One region of the Labrenzia sp. PO1 genome, then DNA from elsewhere that is predicted to be linked to it. Evidence: predicted binding sites of a transcription regulator. Region 1 holds the regulator's gene; each other region holds the start of a gene.
What was found. The regulator PhoB, encoded in region 1, activates phosphate uptake and scavenging genes when phosphate is short. The targets are predictions, from matches to a motif close to TGTCATNNANCTGTCAT.

Region 1 (3,264 bases):
ACAAATTAACGTTATTGTAACCTCTCAGCAATCAGACACGAGATCTCGTGAGGCAAATCACCAAGAGGCACTAGATCTGCCAGCATTAAGCGTGCTTGCGCATGCTTAACACGGGGTTAATGGCCGCAGGACGGTCAAACTAAAGGGTGCGGCAATGAGTTGGACAAACGAACGAGTTGAGCTTCTCAAAAAGCTTTGGGGCGACGGCTTGAGCGCAAGCCAGATCGCAGGCGAACTGGGTGGTGTTACCCGTAACGCCGTGATCGGCAAGGTGCACCGCCTTGGCCTGTCCGGCCGCGCCAAGTCCACCTCTTCAAGCGCCAAGCCGCGCCGGCCGCGCACCGCAGCTCCTGCAACGGGTGCAGCGCCGAAGAAACCGACGACGTCACATCCGCAGTCGATCGGCGCAACGGCCCTGAAAGCAGACATCTCGCCTGCACCAGTGGTGGCTGCCAAGCCGCGCGTAGAGCCGATTGCAGAGCTCGTTCCGATCTCGCAGCGGGCTACCATCCTGACGCTGACCGAGCGGACCTGCAAATGGCCGATTGGCGACCCGGCGACCGACGACTTCTACTTCTGCGGCCGCCAGTCCGATGCCGGCGTCCCCTACTGCGCTCATCACTGCAAGATCGCGTATCAGCCGGTCGCCGACCGCCGCCGCGATCGCAAGACGATGGCTCAGGCAGGCTGATAGCCTCGCACCTAACCAATTCATGAGAAAGCCCGCCATCTGGCGGGCTTTTTTTTGTTTGGGCCTTCCATTGACCAGATGCCCGACCCCGACCAGTGACCTCCCACGGCTTGTTCTTGGCACCGCTCCATGCCGTTTCCGTTCCATCAAAACAAACCTTGTTTGACCACTCCGCCACGACAGGGACCGCAGGATCAGCCCCGACACCGACACAACTGATGGGGTTGTCGCAGAAGAGAACCTTGCTCCGCGAAAGGCACATAACCGCTGAGAAACAAAAAGCCCGCTAGAAAGCGGGCTCCTTAATTCCATTCTGCAAGTTGCCCTCAGGCAGTGGCAGAGGTGAACTGGTCATTGAAGGCGTATCCGGCACCACGGACGGTACGGATAGGATCCTTTGCCTTGCCCTTGTTCAGAGCCTTGCGCAAGCGACCGACGTGAACATCGACAGTGCGTTCGTCCACGTAGACATCGTGACCCCAGACCCCATCCAGCAGTTGTTCGCGGGAGAAGACACGGCCAGGCGATGTCATCAGGAATTCCAGCAGGCGGAATTCCGTCGGCCCCAGGTGTATTTCCTTGGTGTTGCGGCGAACGCGGTGCGTTTCACGATCCAGTTCGATATCGCCGGACCGCAACATGCTGGACACCACTTCCGGGCTTGCCCGGCGCAGGATGGCGCGCACGCGGGCCATCAATTCCGGTACCGAGAAGGGCTTGACCACGTAGTCGTCGGCACCGGTCGACAGGCCGCGGATGCGCTCTGCTTCCTCACCGCGTGCCGTCAGCATGATGACCGGCAGGCGCTCGGTGTCCTCGCGCGCCCGCAGGCGGCGGCACAGTTCAATTCCGGACAGGCCCGGCAGCATCCAGTCGAGCAGCAACAGATCCGGCAGGCTTTCCCGCAGGCGGATTTCCGCCTCGTCACCCCGGACACAGGACTCGACCGAGTACCCTTCCGCTTCCAAATTGTATCTCAATAGAAGGCTGAGCGGTTCTTCGTCTTCAACGATGAGCACCTTCGGCATACATCTCGCTCCAATTACCGCAACCGGCGCCGAAGCGCCGGCCGTTAAGATCTTCTGCAAATCCGACGATTACCGGCGGGTCAGACCGCGCCTGTTTCGTCGACCTTTGCCCGGTCTTCCGGCAAACGCTCGCCAGTGACCATGTAGTAGACGTTCTCGGCGATATTCGTCGCGTGATCGCCGATGCGCTCGATGTTCTTTGCGCAGAACAAGAGATGGACGCACTGGGTAATGACCCGCGGGTCTTCCATCATGTAGGTCAAGAGTTCGCGAAAGATCGACGTGTAGATCGCGTCGACTTCGGCGTCGGCTTCCTGAACCCGGCGGGCGGCTTCCGCATCCTTGCGGGCGTAGGCATCCAGCACCTGCTTGAGCTGCGAAAGAGCGAGTTCCGTCATGTGCTCCACACCGATCGCGAGCTTCTTGGACTGCAAGTCGCTGTCGATGGCGATGACGCGCTTGGCAACGTTCTTGGCAAGATCGCCAACACGCTCCAGGTCATTGGCAATGCGCGTTGCGGCGGTGATTTCACGCAGGTCCTGCCCCATCGGCTGACGACGGACGATCAGCTCGATCAGCTTCACTTCAAGTTCGTTGTAAAGGCTGTCCAGACGGACATCGCCCTTGATCGTCGCCTTGGCAAGCTCCAGATCCTGCGACACCAGCGCGGACACCGCATCGGCGAAAGCCTTTTCGGCAATACCACCCATTTCGGCAACCTTGCCGGCCATGGCCGTCAGTTCGTCATCGTAAGCCGAGACTGTATGTTCAGACATCCTGTGTCCCCTTCAGAAACCTAAAAAATGCTTAGCCGAAGCGGCCCGTAATATAGTCCTGCGTACGCTTGTCCTTCGGATTGGTAAAGATGTCCTCCGTCAGACCTTCCTCCACCAGAACACCCAGATGGAAGAACGCGGTACGCTGAGACACACGGGCAGCCTGCTGCATCGAGTGGGTCACGATCACGATGGTGAAGTTTTCCCGCAGTTCGTCGATCAGCTCTTCCACCTTCGCGGTCGCGATGGGGTCAAGCGCCGAGCACGGTTCGTCCATCAGGATCACTTCCGGGCTGACGGCAATCGCACGGGCAATGCACAGACGCTGTTGCTGACCGCCCGACATGCCGGTGCCCGGCTCGTCCAGACGGTTCTTGACTTCTTCCCAAAGCCCGGCCTTCTGCAGGCTGGAGGCAACGATTTCATCAAGCTCGGACTTGTTGCGGGCCAGACCATGGATCCGCGGACCGTACGCAATGTTGTCGTAGATCGATTTGGGAAACGGGTTCGGCTTCTGGAAAACCATGCCGACCTTGGCGCGCAGCTGTACGGGATCGACCTTGGGATCGTAGATGTCCTCACCGTCGATCTTGATCGACCCTTCCACACGGCAGATGTCGATGGTGTCGTTCATGCGGTTGATCGTCCGCAGGAACGTCGACTTGCCACACCCGGACGGACCGATGAAGGCAGTCACGGACCGCGGCTGAATCTCGATGTCCACGTCCTTGATGGCGTGGGTATCGCCATAATAGACCTGCACCTTGTT
Region 2 (3,264 bases), on a different contig from region 1:
GCATGTGGTTGGGCAGCGGATTGTAGATCGCGTCGATCTCCGGATCTGCGAGCAGCTCCTCGTATGATCCGTAGGCCTTCTCGATGCCGAGACCCTTCGCTGCTTCCTTTGCCCGGTCGAGATCTCGCGAAGCAATCGCATAGGCGGTGCCGGTCTTCGACCGCTGGATGCCCGGAATGACCTTATCAAGACCGATTTTCGCGGTCGAAACGATCCCCCACCTGATAGTCTTTTCCGTCATGCCGGCATCCTTCCCATGATTTTGAGGTACGCACGCCAGATGACATAAAACGATTTAACTCCGCAAGGGCAGAAAGGCCGGAGAAAGGCCTGCTCGCTGGTGAAAAGCTGATTTGAAACCGGCCTCATCGGCTGGACGCGGGCGGCAGTCACATCAATCTCGCCCCCCCTGGACAAGCGTAGCGGAGATCCGGGGAGACATCGAAGGTCTTTCACCGCGATTTCACACAGCAGCGCCGCGCCCGTGAAGGGAGCACTGTCCCGGCTCAGAATTTCTCCGGCACGTAGAGATGTTCCGGCAGGACCTTGCGCTCATAATCGGAATTGTAGACCCGTTCCGGCAGCTTGATCGGGTCGTGCGGGATATCTTCGTAAGGGATCATCGACAGGAGGTGGCTGATGCAGTTGAGGCGCGCCTGCTTCTTGTCGTTGCCTTCCACGATGAACCAGGGTGCTTCGGGAATATTGGTCCGCTCGAAGGTTTCTTCCTTGGCCTTGGTGTAATCCTCCCAGCGCACGCGGGATTCCAGGTCCATCGGCGACAATTTCCACTGCTTCAGCGGATCGTGGATGCGCATCAGGAAGCGCAGCTGCTGTTCTTCATCCGTAATGGAGAACCAGTATTTGATCAGCCGCACGCCGGAGCGCACGATCATGCGTTCGAATTCCGGCACATCGTGGAAGAACTCCTCCACCTGGCTATCGCTGGCAAAGCCCATGACGCGCTCAACACCGGAGCGGTTGTACCAGGAGCGATCGAACAGCACCATTTCGCCGGCGGCCGGCAGATGCGGCACGTAGCGCTGGAAGTACCACTGGGTCTTTTCACGGTCGGTTGGTGCCGGCAGCGCCACGACACGGGCGACACGCGGATTGAGCCTTTGCGCGATGCGCTTGATGACCCCGCCCTTGCCGGCGGCGTCGCGCCCCTCGAAGATGATCACGATCTTCTCACCGGTATGCTGCACCCAGTCCTGCAGCTTCACCAGTTCGGCCTGAAGACGCAGCAGCTCATGGAAATAGGTGTTCCGGTCGATGGTCGACTTGTGCTTCTTCGCGGAGATGAAGGCGAGATCCTTGGCGACGAGAAAATCGTCGATCTCCATCTCCAGCTCTTCATCCAGGCTGTCTGCCCATTCCGCTTCAACCCAGGTTTTTGCACTTTCTTCGGTCATCAATCGGTTCCTTTGAAATACATCCCGGAGGTACGCCCAGGTTCGTCAGCGCATTCAACCGGACGCAGAATGCCCAAGGACTGTGAACAGGTTATCCATGAAAGTTTTTTGACAGTCGCGCCTGTTCCCCTGTCATTCTTTCTAGCAGCAACGCTTTCGCACTCAAATTACCCTTGCAAATGAACGAACGTTCATTTATTTTTTGCAATAGGGAGAAACAAGATGGCAAGTGCAGCCGCAAGACCGCAAAGCCGATCCAGAACGGGAGCGAAAGGCCAGGAGACTGCCGCACGTGTGCGCAAGGCAGCCCTGAAACGCTTTGCCGCCAACGGTTATGCCGCTGTCTCCATGCGCGAAATCGCCGCCGATGTCGGCGTTCAGCCAGGCGCGCTCTACAACCATTTTCCGACCAAGCAGGACATCCTGAAGGACCTGATGCTCGCCCACATGGGCGAACTCCTTGCTGCCTGGGACGAAGCGGCTTTTCCGGCTGACATGGACCCGCTGGAGCGTTTTGTCCGCTTTCACATCCGCTATCACCTGGAACGGGCGGACGAGGTGTTCATTTCCTACATGGAACTGCGCAATCTCGAACCGGACAACTTCGACATCGTCGAAGCGGAGCGCCGTCGCTACGAGGGCATCCTGACGGGTATTCTGGAAACCGGCTCCGCTGAAGGCCGCTACAGCGTCCGCGAACCGAGGGTCGCCACCCGCGCGATCATTGCCATGCTTACTGGCATTCCGAGCTGGTACCGCCAAGGCGGTCGCCTGTCGAAACTGGATATCGAAGAGATTTACCTGGACCTGGCGCGCAAGGCCGTTGCGCCGGAGAACCGGGACATTCCGGCCCCTCAGGCGTGAAACCGGACGCGTGGGGAGCAAGCAACTGAACTCAATCGACCGTCCACAAGGTTGATCCAAGGGAGACCGGGTGACATGAGCATCCTGAAATCGAGCCTATCGCCGAGAAGCGAACAGTTTGCAGCAAACCGCGCCGCCCACGAAGCGGCCATGGACACCGTCAAGGCAGCAGCCCAGACAGCCCTGGACGGTGGTGGCGAGACCGCCCGCCAGCGTCATGTGTCCCGTGGCAAGATCCTGCCGCGCGAACGCGTCTCCCGCCTGCTCGATCCCGGCTCACCCTTCCTGGAAGTCGGCATGCTGGCCGCCCACGAGATGTACGAGGGCGCGGCTCCCGCCGCCGGCATGATCGCGGGCATCGGCCGGGTTGAAGGCCGCGAGGTGATGATCCTTGCCAATGACGCCACCGTCAAAGGCGGCACCTATTATCCGATGTCGGTCAAGAAACACCTGCGCGCTCAGGAAATTGCCTCGGAAAACAATCTACCCTGTATCTATCTGGTCGACAGCGGCGGCGCCAACCTGCCCAACCAGGACGAGGTCTTCCCGGACCGCGACCACTTTGGCCGCATCTTCTTCAACCAGGCCAACATGTCGGCAAAAGGCATCGCCCAGATCGCGGTCGTCATGGGCTCCTGCACCGCGGGCGGCGCTTATGTGCCGGCCATGTCGGACGAGACCATCATCGTCAAGAACCAGGGCACCATCTTCCTGGCCGGTCCGCCTTTGGTGAAGGCCGCCACCGGCGAGGAAGTATCTGCGGAAGATCTCGGCGGCGGCGATGTTCACACGCGCCTGTCCGGTGTTGCCGATCATCTTGCCCGCGACGATGCCCACGCACTGGCGCTCGCCCGCCGCGCCATCGCCAGCCTCAACCGCACAAAGACACCATCCGTCGCGCTGCAGACCCCGGAAGACCCGCTCTACGATCCGGACGAAATCCTCGGTGTCGTTCCGGCCGATCTGAAAACGCCCTACGACATCC
Region 3 (3,264 bases), on a different contig from region 1:
GCACCATGTCGGCAACGGCAGCCTCCAGCTCTTCCTGCTGGGGCGTCGGCGTTTCCCCGCGATCGCGGCCAATGATGTAGTGAACCCGCGCAAGCGGACCTTCTGGATAGGTAACGTACCAGGCCGACACGCGTCCTTCATAGACTGAGGCCAGATAGGTGCCGACGTTCAGGCGAACTTCGGTGGAATAGCGGTCACGCGGGACGAAGACCAGAATGGAGACATAGCGGTCGAACTTGTCCGGGCGGGACAGCACGCGAATGCGCGGGCGCTCGTCCAGCTGCAGGATGGCGATGGAAAAGTCGAACAGGCGCTCCCGTTCGATCTGGAACAGCTCGTCACGCGGGAAAGCTTCCAGAACGTTGCGGAGGGCACGGCCGGAATGGCTTTCCGAGCCGTAGCCGGCGCGGGCCAGAACGCTGGCAACCTTGCGGCGCAGGAACGGGATGGTGCTGGTCGGTTCGGTATAGGCGGTCGAGGCGAACAGGCCGACGATGCGCAGCTCGCCGTTCATGTTGCCTTCGTCGTCATAAAGCTTGGCGCCGACGTAATCCATGTGCACGCGTCGGTGCACGGTGCTCTTCACGTTGGCCTTGGCGATGATCAGCGGTTCGGGTTTCTTCAGGAACTCGCGAATTTCCGGCGTGATCTGCACGAACTCCGTGCCGCGGCGGAGAACGCGCACGTCCGGGTCGGACAAGAGGCCGAGACCCGTACCCTCATGGGGGGAAAGCTCGCCCTCCTCGACGCCGCCTTCGAACATGTATTCGCGCATGCCGAGGAAAATGAAGTTGTCGTTCTCCATCCACTCCAGGAAGTGGATTGCCTCCCATAACTCATCGCTGCTGCCGGGAATTTGCGTGGTCTTGTAGGTGTCGATGGCCTCCGCCAGGCGTTCCTGCATCGGCTTGAAGTCCGACACGACGGCGCGGACATCGGACAGAACCTTGTCGAGCCGCGCCTTGAGGGCCGCGCGGGCTTCGGGCGAATCAATCCGTGTCACGTGGATATGGATGAGGCTTTCCTGCCGGTCGGTCCGCTTCGGTGGTTTCTTGCGGGCCGTGGCGCTTGTCAGTTTGCCGTTGTCATCCCGTTCCACGATGAAGATCGGGTGCAGAACCAGATGCACTTCGATCTTGCTTTCCTGCAGCTCGTCCATGACGGAATCGACCAGGAAGGGCATGTTGTCGTTGACGATCTCGATAATCGAGACGCCCTTGACCTTGCTGCCCTGGGCCTTGAACGCCGGATCGGCGATGCTGACACGATGCGTGCCGAGTTCGTGGTTCTGGAAATCCTGCCAGGCGTCCCGGGCAAAGCCGGTCAGCTCTTCCGCGGTGTAGGCCACGAGGTCTTCCGCTGCGCCCCGGTCATAAAAGGCGCGGGAAAACTCGGCGAGAGCCGGATCTTCCTGATTCAAGGTTGCTTGGACCGCGTCGATGAGTTTGAGTTTCTCGACGTCGTGTTTGTCCGGCATTTTCCATCCCCTTAGGCGATCGTATGGTTTGGCTCTGTCGCTCGCTCGTTCTAAGACTTAAGTTCATATTTCAGCGACATAAACGGTTTCATGACGGGAGGAGCAAATTGTCAAGTAAAGTCACGGCCTTGCAAATCGATTCAAATGTAACATTGAGTGAAAAGACACAGGCTTATTTCGACTTGTGCCAGGAGAAGCTGGGTCTCGTTCCCAACGTCCTCAAGGCATATGCGTTCGACGAAACGAAGCTGCGCGCCTTCACCGACATGTACAACGACCTCATGCTGGGCGAATGTACACTCTCCAAGCTCGAGAGAGAGATGATTGCCGTTGCGGTATCAGCGGTCAACCGCTGTTTTTATTGTCTGACGGCTCATGGTGCTGCGGTGCGCGAGCTTTCCGGGGACCCCGTGCTGGGGGAACTGATGGTGATGAACTACCGCGTTGCGGACCTTTCGCCAAAGCAGCGGGCGATGCTCGACTTCGCCGTCAAGTTGACGGAGAAGCCGGCGGAAATCGTGGAAAGCGACCGGCAAGCCCTGCGTGATGTCGGGTTTACGGATCGCGACATCTGGGACATCGCCTCGGTAACGGGCTTCTTCAACATGTCCAACAGGGTGGCTGCGGCGTCCGACATGCGCCCGAATGATGAGTATCACTCAAGGGCCCGTTGAGATAACGGAGCGTCGCGCGGCGGTGACAAGCCGCGCGATTGGGTGTATGACGCTTGCGATTTTGCACCGATCTGCCTGACGGCTTTCGGGCCCTGGGGTTCGAAACTGGCGGCGATCATGAGAGGGAGAGGAACGGGCGATGGTTGCGCGCGTGTTTATTGATGGTGAAGCCGGTACGACGGGTCTGCAGATCCGCGAGCGCCTTGCCATGCGCCGCGACCTTGAGCTGATCTCCATTCCGGACGAAAGCCGGAAGGATCCGGCGGCCCGGGCCGACTACCTCAACAAGGCCGATATTGCCATTCTTTGCCTGCCGGATGCGGCGGCCAAGGAAAGCGTTGCCCTGATCGAGAACGACACCACCCGTGTGATTGACGCCTCCAGCGCCCACCGGGTTGCCGAGGGCTGGGCCTACGGTTTTGCCGAAATGGACCTCGACCAGGCCGACATCATCGCCGCGGCCATGCGCGTTGCCAATCCCGGCTGCTGGCCGCAAGGCCTGATCGCGGCGGTTCGTCCGCTGATCACCGCAGAGCTGCTGCCGTCGGACTTCAACCTGACCTATTTCGGCATCTCCGGGTATTCCGGTGGTGGCAAGGGCATGATTGCCGATTACGAAGCCGCCGGAACCAGCGCAAATTCTTTTGCGCCGTACGCGCTCGGGTTCAATCACAAGCACCTTCCGGAAATGACGGAATACGGGTTGCTCGACGCAGCTCCACTGTTCACCCCGACCGTCGGCGATTTCTACAAAGGCATGCTGACGGTGGTTCCGTTGAACCTGGCAGGCCTTGCCAAGGTGCCGACGGGCGAGCAGCTGCATGCGGCGATCGCCGATCATTTCGCTTCGGCACCCGGCGGTTTTGTCGAGGTCGCGCCGCTGGAAGCGCTCGAGAAATCCGACAGCCTCAACCCGCAGGCGCTCAACGACACCAACAAGCTGCATCTGCACGTCTTTGCAAATGACGCCAGGGCGCAGGCTGCGATCGTTGCCGTCTACGACAACCTGGGCAAGGGCGCGTCCGGCGCTGCGGTCCAGAACCTCAATCTGATGCTCGGTGTCGATCAGACAACCAGCCTTGCTGCGTAAGCGGCATCCGTTTTCAGGCCTTT

Region 2: ppk2 (polyphosphate kinase 2) is a predicted target of PhoB. The motif match lies at 1,513-1,529, and genes of this name have one in related genera.
Region 3: HCG46_RS21385 (NAD-glutamate dehydrogenase) is a predicted target of PhoB. The motif match lies at 1,557-1,573, and genes of this name have one in related genera.

The regions. Positions count from the first base shown of each region.
Region 1 covers NZ_JAAXCR010000002.1:439,798-443,061, forward strand. The annotation lists gene HCG46_RS09930 (GcrA family cell cycle regulator) at 155-691, shown strand; gene phoB (phosphate regulon transcriptional regulator PhoB) at 1,018-1,719, opposite strand; gene phoU (phosphate signaling complex protein PhoU) at 1,800-2,495, opposite strand; gene pstB (phosphate ABC transporter ATP-binding protein PstB) at 2,527-3,264, opposite strand, start outside.
Region 2 covers NZ_JAAXCR010000004.1:620,327-623,590, reverse strand. The annotation lists gene HCG46_RS23090 (Gfo/Idh/MocA family oxidoreductase) at 1-241, opposite strand, end outside; gene ppk2 (polyphosphate kinase 2) at 507-1,415, opposite strand; gene HCG46_RS23080 (TetR/AcrR family transcriptional regulator) at 1,638-2,279, shown strand; gene HCG46_RS23075 (carboxyl transferase domain-containing protein) at 2,355-3,264, shown strand, end outside.
Region 3 covers NZ_JAAXCR010000004.1:278,913-282,176, forward strand. The annotation lists gene HCG46_RS21385 (NAD-glutamate dehydrogenase) at 1-1,477, opposite strand, end outside; gene HCG46_RS21390 (peroxidase-related enzyme) at 1,585-2,151, shown strand; gene argC (N-acetyl-gamma-glutamyl-phosphate reductase) at 2,291-3,241, shown strand.